Regions from separate parts of the Streptomyces bathyalis genome, predicted to be linked through region 1. Evidence: riboswitches for the same ligand, from Rfam matches in the RefSeq annotation. Region 1 holds a riboswitch; the other holds the start of a gene.
The links. Region 1 has a riboswitch for glycine ahead of gcvP (aminomethyl-transferring glycine dehydrogenase). Riboswitches for the same ligand answer to the same signal wherever they lie in the genome.
Positions count from the first base shown of each region.

Region 1 (7,621 bases):
TCCTCGGCTGGCCACTCCCCCGAACCGACCTTGTCGATCTCACCGCGGATCTCGATCATCGCTTCGCAGAACCGGTCGAGCTCCGCCAGGTCCTCGCTCTCGGTGGGTTCCGTCATCAGCGTCCCGGGCACCGGGAACGACATGGTCGGAGCATGGAAGCCGTAGTCGATCAGCCGTTTGGCCACGTCGTCGATGCTCACGCCGGTCTGCTTCGTCAGCGGCCGTACGTCGATGATGCACTCGTGCGCGACGAGCCCGTGCGGCCCCGTGTAGAGGACCGGGTAGTGCGGTTCCAGGCGCTTGGCGATGTAGTTCGCCCCGAGCACGGCGACCTGCGTGGCGCGGCGCAGCCCCTCGGCTCCCATCAGCCTCACGTACGCCCAAGAGATCGGCAGGATGCCCGCCGAGCCCCAGGGCGAGCCGGAGATCGGGCCGATGCCGCTCGCCGGTCCCGCGGCGGGCTGGAGCGGGTGGTTGGGCAGGTGCGGTGCCAGGTGCTCGCGCACACCGATCGGACCGACACCGGGCCCACCGCCGCCGTGCGGGATGCAGAAGGTCTTGTGCAGGTTCAGGTGGGAGACGTCGGCCCCGAACCTGCCGGGCCGCGCGAGCCCCATCAGCGCGTTGAGGTTCGCACCGTCGACGTAGACCTGACCGCCGGCGTCGTGCACGGCCGCGCAGATGTCGGTGATGTGTTCCTCGAAGACGCCGTGCGTGGAGGGGTAGGTGACCATCAGCACGGACAGCTCGTCGCCGTGCTGCTCGATCTTCGCGCGCAGGTCGGCGGTGTCCACGTCGCCGTCCTCGCTGGTCTTGACCACCACGACCCGCATGCCGGCCATGATCGCGCTCGCCGCGTTCGTACCGTGCGCCGAGGAGGGGATCAGGCAGACGTTGCGCTGGTCGTCGCCGCGTGAGCGGTGGTACGCCCGGACGGCCAGAAGTCCTGCCAGCTCGCCCTGGGATCCGGCGTTGGGCTGCAGGGAGACCTTGTCGTAGCCGGTGATCTCCGCGAGCTGATCCTCCAGCTGATGGATCAGCGCAAGGTAGCCCTCCGCCTGCTCGGCCGGAGCGAAGGGGTGCAGCCCGGCGAACTCGGGCCAGGTGACGGCCTCCATCTCGGTGGTGGCGTTGAGCTTCATGGTGCACGAGCCGAGCGGGATCATGCCGCGGTCCAGCGCGTAGTCCCGGTCTGCGAGCCTGCGCAGGTAGCGCAGCATCGCCGTCTCGGAGCGGTACTCGTGGAAGACGGGGTGGGTCAGATAGTCCTCGGTGCGCAGCAGCGCCTCGGGCAGCGCGTCCCCGGAGAGTCCGGCGTCCAGCTCCTCTGCGTCGGCCTCGACTCCGAACGCGGACCACACAGCCTCCAGCTGGGCCCGGCCCGTGGTCTCGTCGCAGGCCATGCCGACGTGGTCCGCGTCCGTCTCCCGCAGGTTCACGCCCGTCTCGCGCGCACGGGCGACGATCTCGGCCGCACCTCCGGGGACCCGCGCCGTGACGGTGTCGAAGTAGCTGCCGTGCACGATCTCCACTCCGCCTCCGCGCAGCCCCTCAGCGAGCAGAGTGGCGTAGCGGTGCGTGCGGCGGGCGATGTTGGCCAGGCCCTCCGGCCCGTGGTGCACTGCGTACATCCCGGACATCACGGCGAGCAGCACCTGGGCGGTGCAGATGTTGCTGGTGGCCTTCTCCCGGCGGATGTGCTGCTCACGGGTCTGCAGGGCGAGGCGGTAGGCCTGGTGACCGTCCGCGTCCTTGGAGACGCCGACGAGGCGGCCGGGCAGGCTGCGGGCGTACTTGTCGCGTACCGACATGTAGCCGGCATGCGGCCCTCCGAAGCCCATGGGCACGCCGAAGCGCTGGCTGGAGCCGACCGCGATGTCCGCGCCGAGCGACCCGGGCGAGCTCAGCAGCGTGAGCGCGAGCAGGTCGGCGGCGACGGTCACGACCGCTCCGAGCTCGTGCGCCTGCTCGATGACGGCACGGTGGTCCCGCACGGCGCCGGAGGCTCCGGGGTACTGCAGGAGCAGCCCGAATACTCCGCGCTCGGCCACGTCGGCCGGGATTCCGTCGCTCAGGTCGGCGACGACGACCTCGACGCCGGTCGGTTCAGCGCGGGTCCGGATGACGGCGATCGTCTGCGGCAGGCAGTCGGCGTCCACGAGGAAGACGCCCTGCTTGACCTTGCCGACCCGGCGGGAGAGCGCCATGGCCTCGGCCGCCGCAGTGGGCTCGTCGAGGAGCGAGGCACCCGAGGTCGGCAGGCCCGTCAGGTCGGCCACCATGGTCTGGAAGTTGAGCAGGGCCTCGAGGCGGCCCTGCGAGATCTCCGGCTGGTACGGCGTGTACGCGGTGTACCAGGCGGGGTTCTCCATGACGTTGCGCAGGACGACCGAGGGGGTGAAGGTCCCGTAGTAGCCGAGGCCGATCATCGACGGAAGCACCTGGTTGCGGGCCGCGAACTGCCGCAGCTCCGCGATCACTTCGGCCTCGGTGCGGCCAGGAGGCAGGTTCAGGGCCTCTTTGCTCTTGATCACGTCGGGGACGGCGGCGGCGGTCAGCTCGTCGAGGGAGCCGTATCCGACCTGGGCGAGCATCTTCGCCTGGGCACCGGCGTCCGGGCCGATGTGCCGCCGTTCGAAAGGAGTTCCGCGTTCGAGATCGGCGAGAGGGATGCGGTTGGCAGTCATCTGCGGGGGCCTCCTGGTCACTGTGACCTACGGGGACACCACGGCGCTGGTGCCCGGACGGCCTCCCCCTCTGTCATCTCAACCTGAGAGTTTCACCGGTCCGCCCCCGCTGAGGGAGACCCGGCTTTCACCGTCGGTGAGGAGGAGCCCAGGCACTGCTCGGCCCGCCCTGCTTTCCAGAGTGACCTCACCCGCGCGGTACGTGAGCCTGAGAGATTCCGGGGAGGAGTTGCTCCTTCGGCGCCCCCGGCTGATGCCGGAGGACTCTCCCGCTCGGGGTCCACAGCCACTTCGAGCCTACCAGCGGTTCCTCCCACAGGACCCGGGTGCACTCGGGTGGCCAACCGCTGAAATGTGCCTTTGGGTGGTAATACGGCTTGTACGACCGGCTCCCGGCGTCCTCGGCGCCCCCGCAGCACGCTGTTGCGCGGCAGCACGGCAGAGCCGAGGAGGGGGTTCGCCAGATCACCAGACCCCAGGGCCGGCCTCGTCCCGTGACGCACCCGGTGCCCCTGAACCACGACTTGGAGGGACCGTGCAGAACGACATCGATCCACGGAGCCTTATCGGGCGCAGAGCACTCGACAGCAGCGGCTGCAAGATCGGAACGGTCGGCGAGGTGTACCTCGACGACGCGACGGGCGAGCCGGAGTGGGCGGCCGTGCGCACGGGCATCTTCCGGCGCGAGACCCTCGTACCGCTGGAGCCGAGCGAGCTCGTCGGCGGCGCCCTCCACGTCCCGTTCGAGAGGGCGCTGGTGCGCAGCACACCCGTGCTCGGCGTGGGCAGGCACCTCTCCCCCCGCCAGGAGCTCCAGCTGTATCTCCACTACGGGCTGGAGGTGCCGCCCCCGGCCGAGTCCGTCGGCCCTGTGCCCTCCTCACCGGCGTCGTCGGGGCCGGCACCGTCCTCGCCTCCGCCGGACAGGGACTTCGGACGGATAGCGGGGACCGAGAGCTGAGACGATTCCCCCGTTCGGCCCAACCCCTCGATCCGCTTCCGCCGCGCCATCGCCGCGAGCGGCGGCGGTTCGGCAGGCTCCAGAGCGGGATCGTCGACGGAGTAGGTCCGCACCCGGCCGGGCACGGACCCAGGATCCTCGAACCTCACGGTGACCCGGCCGAGCCCACTGCCCTGCACCCAGCCGAGACCGAGCTCCGCATGCCTGACGTCCCGGCCCGGCACCCAGCGCCGGTGGGCCGGAACCTCCGGCTCCTCGGGCACGGCAGCCGGCCCGTGCTCCTCCCCCAGGTGGCCCGCTGTCCTACCTTCTGCCGCTGCCGCGGCATCCGCGTCGGCCTGTGCCTGTGCGAACAGATCTTCCTGAGTGAAGTCGGCCAGACCGCTGACGCCGACGCCCAGCAGACGCACCCCGGCGGTGGTGTCCACCGTGTCGAGGAGCCTGGCCGCGGCCTCGCGGACCACGCCGGTGTCGTCGGTGGGTCCGCGCAGCGTCTCCGAGCGCGTCAGGGTCGAGAAGTCATAACTGCGGACCTTGATCACAACCGTGCGGCCGGACCTCCCGGCCGCACGAAGCCGCTCCGCGCACCGTTCGGCGAGGCGCGCGAGGTGCGCCTGGACGAGCGCCCTGTCGGTGAGGTCGACGTCGAAAGTGTCCTCCACCGACACCGATTTCGCGTCGCGCTCCGCGATCACGGGACGGTCGTCCCAGCCGTTCGCCATCGCGTAGAGCGAAGTGCCGTGCGCCCTGCCCAGAAGTCTCAGCAGCTCCGCCTCACCCGCCTCCGCCGTGTCCCCGACGGTGGTGATCCCGGCGCGGCGCAGCACCTCTGCCGTGGCCGGACCCACGCCCGGCAGAGTGCGTACTGACATCGGAGCCAGCAGCTCCCGTTCCGTGCCCGGCTCGATGACGACGAGCCCGTCGGGCTTCGCCTGCTCCGAGCCGATCTTGGCGAGCATCTTCGAGCCGGCCAGCCCCACGGAGCCGCTGAGCCCCGTCATCTCGCTGATCGTCTGCCGCAGCCGCTCCCCCACCGCTCGTACGGCCGGAGACGCCGAGCCGTCGGTCAGCGCCTCGCCGGCCTCCAGGTCGACGAAGGCCTCGTCGAGGCTGAGGGGCTCCACGAGCGGCGACAGCCCGCCGAGGATCTCCATGACGGCATCGCTGACGTCCCTGTAGAGGCTGAAGCGAGGCGAGAGGTAGGCGGCGTTCGGGCACAGACGGCGGGCCTGGCCCATGGGCATGGCCGAATGGACGCCGAAGATCCGCGCCTCGTACGAGGCCGTGGCGACGACTCCGCGCGGCCCGAGCCCGCCGACGACGACGGGTTTTCCGCGGAGGCTGGGCTTGGATGCCTGCTCGACGGCAGCGTAGAAGGCGTCCATGTCCAGATGGAGGATCGTCGGAGCGCTTCTCACATTGGTCGATGGTGCCGCATGGGACCGACAGTCAGCCTGCGCGGTTGCGCCGCCGCGCCAGCTCGTCCCCGGGATGATCACCCACGATGGTCTCGCCGGTGTCGACGTGCTCGCCGTGCAGCTGCGCCAGGGCTCCCTCGACGTCTTTCCACACCACGCCGACGGCGATCCCGAACACGCCTTGCCCGCCCTGCAGCAGGTCGACGACTTCGTCGGGCGAAGAGCACTCGTAGACGGTGGCTCCGTCGCTCATCAGCGTCATCTGGGTCAGGTCGGTACGGCCGCGGGTGCGCAGATGCTGGACGGCGGTGCGGATGTTCTGCAGCGAGACGCCCGTGTCCAGCAGCCGCTTGACGATCTTGAGGACCACGATGTCGCGAAAGCTGTAGAGCCGCTGGCTTCCGGATCCGTAGGCGGGACGGATGCTCGGCTCCACGAGCCCTGTGCGCGCCCAGTAGTCGAGCTGGCGGTAGGTGATCCCGGCGGCCGAGCAAGCGGTGGGGCCGCGGTATCCGATGAGTTCCGGCGATTCGTCCGTGGATCTCTCCCCCTGCAGCGGACCTGCCGAGCCCCCGCGAGGAGGGGTCTCGCCCGCCGCCATACCGTCGCCGGTATCTCTCACGCCGACCTCCGTCCTCCGCATCCCGGGGCATGACCGGGACCTGCCTCACCGAAGGTAGGCAGTCACCCGTGGTGCGTCAACGATCGCCACACTCGGCACGCCGGGTGAAAATGCCCCAAGGAGTGGTTTCCCGTAACCGAAAGGAGGGAAGGCGTCACGGTTTGTAGTCGCCAGGCCCGTCATGAGCCGCCCGCGGCGACGAGATCACTGGCTGCTGGTGCCGAAATCCTCGGGCGAGATCTGGTCGAGGAACTCGCGGAACTTCTCCACCTCGTCCTCCTGCTCGTCCGGGATGGCGATGCCCGCGTCGTCCAGCACACCCTCGCTGCCGTAGATCGGCGTACCGGTGCGCAGAGCCAGCGCTATGGCGTCGGACGGCCGCGCGCTGACCTCGACCCCGCTGGCGAAGACCAGCTCGGCGTAGAACACGCCTTCTCTGAGGTCCGTGATGCGGACAGCGGTGAGCTCCTGGCCCACGGCCTCCAGGACGTCCTTGAACAGATCATGGGTGAGCGGGCGCGCAGGCGTCATGCCCTGCTGCGCGAAGGCGATCGCGGTCGCCTCCCCAGGGCCGATCCAGATGGGGAGGTACCGGTCGCCACCCACTTCACGCAGCAGCACGATCGGTTGGTTGGAGGGCATTTCGACCCGGACACCCACAACGTCGAGCTCGTTCACACAGCAACCCTAGGCCGTGCCCCGCCTGTTTGGGTAGTCGGGACCCGCCCTCAGCTGTCGTGTGAACCTACTCACCCGGGCGGTTGCCCGCGTCGGGGCCCTCAGCAGGCCGTACGTGCAGCGCCGCCTGCACAAAGACCTCGTAAAGCCGCCCGGACAGGGCCGCCAGCCGGGCGCCCGGGGGCTCGGCACCGCCCCCGGTACGGGCGTCACCGGGGTGTTCCGCCGACGCAACGGCGCTCTCGAGCAGGCCCGCCTGATGCTCGGCAGCGGCCTTCACGGCGTGCAGCTGCCGCGGCGGAACTCCGTGGCGGCCGAGCTCCGAGACGATGCCGGCGACGGCCACAGCGGCCTCGTCGTACGAGCTGTCCGGGTACCGGGAGACAAGACCGTGCGATTCGCAGTCCATGAGCTCGGGCTCCGTCAAGCCGGCGGCGGCAAGCAGCTGCTCCCGGCCGATTCGGACCGGGGGGTCGGATGGCCTCTCACGCCGTGTGCCCGGGCTGCTCCGCTGGGGTGCCTTCGTCGGCGGCAACGGGAGCTCGCCCTCTGCGACGGAACCCAGATGTTCCTTGATCACCCTCAGCGGGAGGTAGTGATCACGCTGCATCCGCAGGACGTCCCGCAGTCGCTCCACATCCTCGCCGCTGAACCAGCGGTGGCCCGACGGAGACCGGCCCGGCTCCACGAGTCCCTGCGTCTCCAGAAATCGGATCTTGGAGACCGTGACCTCGGGGAACTCCTCGCGGAGCACACGCAGCACGCCGCCGATGCTCAGCGGCCCGCTGCCCGCCCCTGTGGCGGCACCGTCACCGGCACCACCGGGCGGTGTGTGCTCCATGCCCTGCCCGGAAGGTCAGACCGTGCGCTTGCTCGCGAAGAAGACCAGCCGGAACTTGCCGATCTGAACCTCGTCACCGTTCGCCAGCGGCACGCCGGCCTCGATGCGCTCCCGGTTGACGTAGGTGCCGTTGAGGCTGCCGACATCGGAGACGGTGAAGACACCGTCGGGACCGCGCCGGAACTCCACGTGACGCCTCGAGACGGTCACGTCGTCCAGGAAGATGTCGCTCTCAGGGTGACGGCCCGCGGTGGTCAAATCGCCGTCCAGCAGGAAGCGGCTGCCCGAGTTGGGGCCTCGGCGGACCACCATGAGAGCGGAGCCCAGAGGAAGGGCGTCGACCGCGGCCTGAGCCTCGGGGGACAGCGGCGGCGTCTGCTGCTGACCGGTGACCTCTGCCTCGTACGCCTCCAG
Region 1 covers NZ_CP048882.1:7,059,252-7,066,872, reverse strand. The annotation lists gene gcvP (aminomethyl-transferring glycine dehydrogenase) at 1-2,687, opposite strand, end outside; glycine riboswitch at 2,874-2,969, opposite strand; partial or broken gene G4Z16_RS33380 (PRC-barrel domain-containing protein) at 2,941-3,363, shown strand; gene G4Z16_RS30705 (DNA polymerase IV) at 3,516-5,066, opposite strand; gene G4Z16_RS30700 (MerR family transcriptional regulator) at 5,098-5,709, opposite strand; gene G4Z16_RS30695 (bifunctional nuclease family protein) at 5,893-6,366, opposite strand; gene ftsR (transcriptional regulator FtsR) at 6,434-7,207, opposite strand; gene G4Z16_RS33375 (double zinc ribbon and FHA domain-containing protein) at 7,223-7,621, opposite strand, start outside.

Region 2 (7,621 bases), 5.0 Mb from region 1:
GACGATCTCGTGCGAGCGGTCCCAGCCGGAGACGGCCAGCTCCTGGGCGGAACTCACGCAGGGGGCGTAGCCATACCCGCCGACCTCCATGTTTCCGTACTGGGCGTCCGGCGCGCCCGGACGTCCGTTCCAGAGCAGCATCCACACTTCGCCGTCGGTGAGCGCATCGAGCAGCGCCTCATAGGTGTCGTACCTCCCCGGCGACACCTGCCCCAGCAGCTGCTCGACGCCTGCACCCGCGCTCACCTGGCCGTCCTTCCACCGGAACCGCTCCGACGCTTCGCCGGCCTCCCCCAGAGCCTCCTGCCCGGGAGGCACTCCCGGGCGGCGCGGCCGGTGAGGAAGCCGTCCTTCTCAATGATCTGTACCGGGCCCGCGAACGCGGCCCTCCCCGTTGTCCCCGTCATCAAACCAGCTTACGAGCAGGGACCGACACGGGGCGTCGTGCTGAAGCGCTACGTCCTGGGGCGGAGCGGGCCCGTAGGGACCCGGACCTCAGTCCCGGGTGTAGAAGGGCCGCACGCAGTGCCGCATCCAGTCGACGACCGGGTCCTGGGCGGCGTCCATCAGCACGAGCTGAACCGGCCATCTGACCTGCGCGCGGCCCAGCGCACGCGCGAGCGCGTCGTGCGCGGCCTGCCGGATGTCCGGGTCCAGGTGGTCCAGCTCGACGCCGACGAACAGCGACGGCGGATCCCCCTCGGAGCTCGCGAGTGCGCGGCGGGCCGCGCGCATCCACGGCAGGACGGCGAACTCCCCGGCCGCGGCGGCGAGGAAGTCCACGGGCTCCTCCTGCCAGTCCGGCTCGTAGAGCCGCACCCGCGCGCCGCGCGCCACGCCCCACGCGGCCTGCTCACCCGGGGTGTTGGCGCACAGCTCGGCGACGGCCTCGGGCGGCAGCGGCATGCCGACGGTGCCCTCCGGGTTCACGGCGATGCCCACCTGGGGGGGCAGCCCGCGGGCGAATTCGCGTGCGGGCGCGACGGTGAAGGACATATGGCTCCCGACGACCTGCAGGAACTGCTGCTCGGAACTGAAGACGGGAACGTAGACGCCGCCGTTGAGCTCCACGGTCGGCAGATCCAGGTCGGGACTGTCGGGGCCGCCGCCCTCGGGCAGCGGCACCCAGACGCTGCTGCGTCCGAGCACCTCAAGCAGCCGGGCACCGGCGCCTGGCACTTCGAGGGAGGCGGCGAGTGCCTCCTCCAGCTCGTTGCCGGGCCAGCCTCCGCCATGGCCCGGTCCGTACTGCTGAGGAATGGTCATGACCGCCACCCTAGTGCGGTGGTCACAGCGGGTTGCGAGCGGTCCGGCCGTGCGCGCCGGGCGTGCGCCTTCCGCGCGTTGCTACTCGAAGGAGATGCCGGCGAGTGCTCCCGCGGCGCCCCGGTCCAGAAGGACCACCGACTGGCATCCGCGCGGCAGCCGCCCGGACTCCGCGTTCACGATCAGCCGCCGCACGGCCCTGCGGTGGCGCATGAACGCGTAGCCGGAGACGGTGCGTCCGCGCTCGGCCTGACTGCGCAGCGCCGTCGCCACCGGCACGTCCAGCAGGACGAGGTGGAGGGCGCGGCCGCGCCGGAGGGCGTCCCGGCCGAGCCAGTTGCGCACCCACGCCTGGCTGCCGCAGTCGTGCACGACCACGCTCGCGCCGGAGGAGAGCGCCCGCCGCAGCCCCGCGTAGTGCGCGATGCGGGCGAGGGGACGGTACGCGGCGTACGGCAGCCAGCGCGGCAGCGCGGACCCCCAACGCTCGCGCACGTCCTGGGAGTCGATGCGGCGGACGGTGTCCTGGAGGGCGAGGACGCGTCGGATCAGCGTCGACTTGCCGCTGCCCGGAAGCCCGGAGACGACGACGCGGTCACCGGTCGGATACCGCAACGTCCGCCGGGCGGCCGTACCGCGGAGGTCCACGGAGGCGGCGGGCGGGGGTGAGTCCGCCGGAACGGCCGTGGCACCGGCCTCGACGGGCGCCTGGGTGCCCGCAACAGCCGTCTCGACGGGCGCCGGTGGCGGCGCCGCCGCCCGTACAGGAGAGTCGGCGGCGTCTTTGGCCTGGCCGGAGGGCGAGTACCCCCAGCCGGTCACGGTCGCGTACGCACTGCGCAGGCTGCCCACCTGATCGCCCCTCCCCGGATATGGCCGCCGTCCGGCGGCTCGCCTCCGAGAGTGTCAAGAAATGGTAATGCGCAGCAAGGCGGCATCGCAGCCGGCCGAAGCCATGCACCGTCGACGCCTCTTCGCCGCCGTGCCATGATGAGCGGGCCAGTCAACTGGATACCGGCCGTTTGAATCCACGCGGGAGAGTTCCCGGCCGCGCTCGGAGCGCGGTCCCGCCGGGGCGCCGAAGGAGCAAGTCCTCCCTTGAATCTCTCAGGCACCGATACCGCGCAGGACGAGGCAGATCTGAAAAGCGGGCCGCCCACAGGCGGCTCCACCCAAGGTGCAAGCCACCGCCCGTGCACGAGGGCTCGTGGCGAACCTCTCAGGTTCCGATGACAGATGGGGAGGACATCCGCGTCACCGAGTCACGGGAGCCTGACATGAGCGAGACCGACAGCGGGGCCACCGGCGGCGGCCCGCGCACAACCGCCCTCGACGCGGTACACCGCGCGCTCGGCGCGACGATGACCGACTTCGCCGGCTGGGACATGCCCCTGCGCTACGGCAGCGAGCGGGACGAGCACGTCGCCGTGCGCACGCGCGCGGGTCTCTTCGACCTCTCGCACATGGGCGAGATCACCGTCACCGGGCAACAGGCCGGCGAACTGCTGGACTACGCGCTGGTCGGCCACCTCTCCCGGCTGTCGGTCGGACGCGCCCGCTACACCATGCTGTGCGACGCCTCGGGCGGCATCCTCGACGACCTGATCGTCTACCGCACCGGCGAGGACACGTACATGGTCGTCGCCAACGCCTCCAACGCGCAGACCGTGCTGGACGCACTGCGTGAGCGCAGCGCCGGCTTCGGCGCCGAGGTGCGCGACGACCGGGACGCCTACGCGCTGATCGCCGTGCAGGGCCCGGAGGCCGCCGGCATCCTCAAGGGCGTCACGGACGCCGACCTGGAGGGGCTGAAGTACTACGCGGGGCTGCCGGGCACCGTCGCCGGCCGGGACGCACTCATCGCCCGTACGGGATACACCGGCGAGGACGGCTTCGAGCTGTTCGTCTCCCCCTCCGACGCCGTGGCCGTGTGGGAGGCGCTCACCGAGGCGGGTGCCCCCGCGGGCCTCGTGCCGTGCGGCCTGAGCTGCCGTGACACGCTCCGCCTCGAGGCGGGGATGCCGCTGTACGGGCACGAACTGACCACGCGGACCACGCCGTTCGACGCGGGCATGGGCCGGATCGTGAAGTTCGAGAAGACCACCAACGACGGTGCCTTCGTCGGGCGCGAGCCGCTGGAGGCCGCCGCCGGTCAGGCCGAGACGTCGCCGCCGCGCAAGCTCGTCGGGCTGATCGCCGAGGGCAGGAGGGTCCCGCGTGCCGGGTACGAGGTGGTCTCCGCCGCGGACGGTTCGGTGATCGGCGAGGTGACCTCGGGAGCCCCGTCGCCCACCCTCGGCAAGCCCATCGCCATCGCGTACGTCGACCCGGCGTTCGCGGAGCCCGGCACCGAGGGGGTCGCGGTGGACATCCGCGGCAGCCACGAGCCGTACGAGGTCGTGGCGCTCCCCTTCTACAAGCGGCAACGCTGACAAGGGCGCCGGCGGGACGACCCGTGCCCGCCTCCCCGGCGCCGGACCGCGGCGTGGCCCGCGCCGCTCGACGTGTCCTGCGTCCCACTGACCAAGACTGATTCCCTCCGTTCCCCTCTCATCCAGGAGAATCGCACCATGAGCAACCCGCAGCAGCTGCGTTACAGCAAGGAGCACGAGTGGCTGTCGGCCGCCGATGACGGCGTCTCGACGGTCGGCATCACGGCGCACGCCGCCGACGCGCTCGGCGATGTCGTCTTCGTCCAGCTTCCCGAGAACGGGGACACGGTGACCGCGGGCGAACCCTGCGGCGAGCTGGAGTCGACCAAGTCGGTCAGCGACCTCTACGCGCCGGTCTCCGGCGAGATCACCGAGATCAACCAGGATGTCGTGGACGACCCGGCGCTGGTCAACTCCTCCCCGTTCGAGGGCGGCTGGCTGTTCAAGGTGCGTGTCACGGACGAGCCGGAGGGTCTGCTGACGGCCGACGAGTACGCCTCGTTCACCGCCGGAAGCTGACGCCGGGCCCGCACCGACCGGCCCCTGTCGCCCGGAGCCGCGAGAGCGGCCCCCTACGCCCGAGCAGCAACGACTGAACGCCGTATGTCCGCCAATGTGCCCGACCGGCCTGCCACCAGGGATGGTTCCATGTCGCTTCTGAACAGCTCTCTCCACGAGGTGGACCCGGACGTCGCCGCCGCCGTCGACGCCGAACTCCACCGCCAGCAGTCCACCCTCGAGATGATCGCGTCGGAGAACTTCGCGCCCGTCGCCTCCCTGGAGGCCCAGGGCTCCGTCCTCACCAACAAGTACGCGGAGGGCTACCCGGGGCGTCGCTACTACGGCGGCTGCGAACACGTCGACGTCATCGAGGACATCGCGCGCGAGCGCATCAAGGCGCTCTTCGGGGCGGAGGCAGCCAACGTACAGCCGCACTCCGGCGCGTCCGCGAACGCCGCCGCGATGTTCGCGCTGCTCAAGCCCGGTGACACGATCATGGGCCTGGACCTGGCGCACGGCGGTCACCTCACGCACGGCATGAAGATCAACTTCTCCGGCAAGCTCTACAACGTCGTCGCCTACCACGTCGACGAGAAGACCAGCCAGGTCGACATGGACGAGGTCGGCAGGCTGGCGCGCGAGCACCGGCCGCAGATGATCATCGCCGGCTGGTCCGCCTACCCGCGGCAGCTGGACTTCGCCGCCTTCCGCCGCGTCGCTGACGAGGTCGGCGCCCTGCTCATGGTCGACATGGCGCACTTCGCGGGTCTGGTGGCGGCCGGGCTGCACCCCTCTCCGGTGCCGTACGCGGACGTCGTGACCACGACCACGCACAAGACGCTCGGCGGCCCGCGCGGCGGCGTGATCCTCTCCACGAAGGAGTACGCCAAGAAGATCAACTCCGCGGTCTTCCCCGGCCAGCAGGGCGGCCCGCTGGAGCACGTCATCGCGGCCAAGGCCGTGTCGTTCAAGATCGCGGCCTCCGACGAGTTCAAGGAGCGCCAGCAGCGGACCCTCACCGGTGCCCGGCTGCTGGCCGAGCGGCTGCTGCAGCAGGACGCGGTGGACGCGGGCGTCTCCGTACTCTCCGGCGGCACGGACGTGCACCTGATCCTCGTCGACCTGCGCAACAGCGAACTGGACGGCCAGCAGGCCGAGGACAGGCTGCACGGGATCGGCATCACCGTGAACCGCAACGCCGTGCCGAACGACCCCCGCCCGCCCATGGTCACCTCCGGCCTTCGCATCGGGACGCCCGCGCTGGCGACCCGGGGCTTCCAGGAGGAGGATTTCCGCGAGGTCGCCGACATCATCGCCGAGGCGCTGCTCCCCCGCTTCGACGAGGACAAGGCCAAGTCCCTGAGCGCCCGCGTCACGGCGCTCACCGAGAAGCACCCCCTCTACCCCGGCCTGGGCAAGTAACAGGCCCGGTGCCGCGGCGCGGTCCGCGCCGCGGCACCGGTCATCCGGCCACAGCACGGGCCCCGCACGGAAAGGAGGCGCCTGCCATGGCGGTCTCCGTCTTCGACCTCTTCTCGATCGGCATCGGCCCGTCCAGTTCGCACACGGTCGGTCCGATGCGCGCTGCCCGCATGTTCGCCGTGCGGCTGAAGAACGAGGGCGTGCTGGCCCACACGGCATCCGTGAAGGCGGAGCTGTACGGGTCGCTCGGCGCCACCGGGCACGGGCACGGCACCGCGAAGGCCGTGCTGCTCGGGCTCCAGGGCGAGGCACCGCGCACCGTCGACGTCGAGGGCGCCGACGACGAGGTCGAGCGGATCCGGACCTCGAAGCGGCTGCGGCTGCTGGCCACGGAGATAGGGGACGCCCACGAGATCGCCTTCGACGAGCAGTCCCAGCTGATCCTGCACCGGCGCCGCTCGCTCCCGTACCACGCGAACGGGATGACGCTCTTCGCCTACGACGCCTCCGGTGCCACGCTTCTGGAGAAGACGTACTACTCGGTGGGCGGCGGCTTCGTCGTCGATGAGGACGCTGCCGGATCGGGCCGCATCAAGCTCGACGACACCGAACTGAAGCACTCCTTCCGCACCGGCGACGAGCTGCTGCGGCTCACAAGGGAGACGGGCCTGTCCGTCTCGGAGCTGATGCTCCAGAACGAGAAGGCCTGGCGCACGGAGGAGGAGATCCGTGCCGGACTGCTGGAGATCTGGGAGGTCATGCGGGCCTGCGTCGCCCGCGGACTGAGCCGCGAGGGCATCCTGCCGGGCGGCCTGAAGGTGCGCCGCAGGGCGGCCACCGCCGCTCGCCAGCTGCGGGCGGAGGGCAGCCGGGAGACGCACGCGACCGAGTGGCTGACGCTCTACGCGATGGCGGTGAACGAGGAGAACGCCGCCGGCGGGCGCGTCGTCACGGCTCCCACCAACGGCGCGGCGGGCATCATCCCGGCCGTCCTGCACTACTACACCGAGTTCGTGCCGGGCGCCGACGAGGACGGCATCGTCCGCTTCCTCCTTGCCGCGGGCGCCGTCGGGCTGCTCTTCAAGGAGAACGCCTCGATCTCCGGCGCCGAGGTCGGCTGCCAGGGCGAGGTGGGCTCGGCCTGCTCCATGGCGGCCGGCGGCCTGGCCGAGGTGCTGGGCGGAGGCCCGGAGAAGGTGGAGAACGCCGCGGAGATCGGCATCGAGCACAACCTCGGGCTGACCTGCGATCCGATCGGCGGGCTCGTCCAGATCCCCTGCATCGAGCGCAACGGCATGGCGGCCGTGAAGGCCGTCACCGCCGCCCGCATGGCACTGCGCGGCGACGGCCGGCACCACGTCTCGCTCGACAAGGCGATCAAGACGATGAAGGACACCGGTGCCGACATGAAGGTCAAGTACAAGGAGACGGCCCGGGGTGGGCTCGCGGTCAACGTCATCGAGTGCTGACCCCGCATCGGGCCCGCACCGCCGGGACGGGTGGACCGGGCCCGTTGCCCCTCGCACGGGCTGTGGCTGGAATCACACCCCCGATCGTCCGCTTCCTCCCCTTTCCCTCCACTCCGCCCACGACTGCGGCATCAGCGGCCGCCCGGCCGTTTCGGGGAGATGCTCCGCATACGGCACCCCGTGGATCTGAGCACGAATCCACAGGTCAGATGGGTTACCGACCATTAGCTCCCCCGGTATGGCCGTGATCTGCGGATCCATGGGTACGGTGGTCCACGCGAGGTCGTCCGTTCCCCGCCGCAGCCCCTCATGTCAGCCACTGAAGGGCTGCCCACCTGGCCGGTCTCGAGCCCTTGACGTCCCCGAGAGGCAAAGAACGTTGACGAGCGAGACCGGCACGATGCTGCGCGAGTTCCTGCGATCGCCCGCCGACATCGGCGCGGTGGCCCCCAGCTCCCCGAAACTCGCCGCGGCAGTGACCGCACCCGTACCCGAGCTCGGCGACCCGGTCGTGGTCGAACTGGGCCCAGG
Region 2 covers NZ_CP048882.1:2,014,677-2,022,297, forward strand. The annotation lists gene G4Z16_RS08630 (enhanced serine sensitivity protein SseB C-terminal domain-containing protein) at 1-246, opposite strand, end outside; gene G4Z16_RS08635 (enhanced serine sensitivity protein SseB) at 496-1,266, opposite strand; gene G4Z16_RS08640 (AAA family ATPase) at 1,348-2,118, opposite strand; glycine riboswitch at 2,290-2,399, shown strand; gene gcvT (glycine cleavage system aminomethyltransferase GcvT) at 2,544-3,698, shown strand; gene gcvH (glycine cleavage system protein GcvH) at 3,837-4,217, shown strand; gene glyA (serine hydroxymethyltransferase) at 4,347-5,621, shown strand; gene G4Z16_RS08660 (L-serine ammonia-lyase) at 5,708-7,090, shown strand; gene G4Z16_RS08665 (class I SAM-dependent methyltransferase) at 7,470-7,621, shown strand, end outside.
Region 2: another riboswitch for glycine. It lies ahead of gcvT (glycine cleavage system aminomethyltransferase GcvT); the one in region 1 lies ahead of gcvP (aminomethyl-transferring glycine dehydrogenase).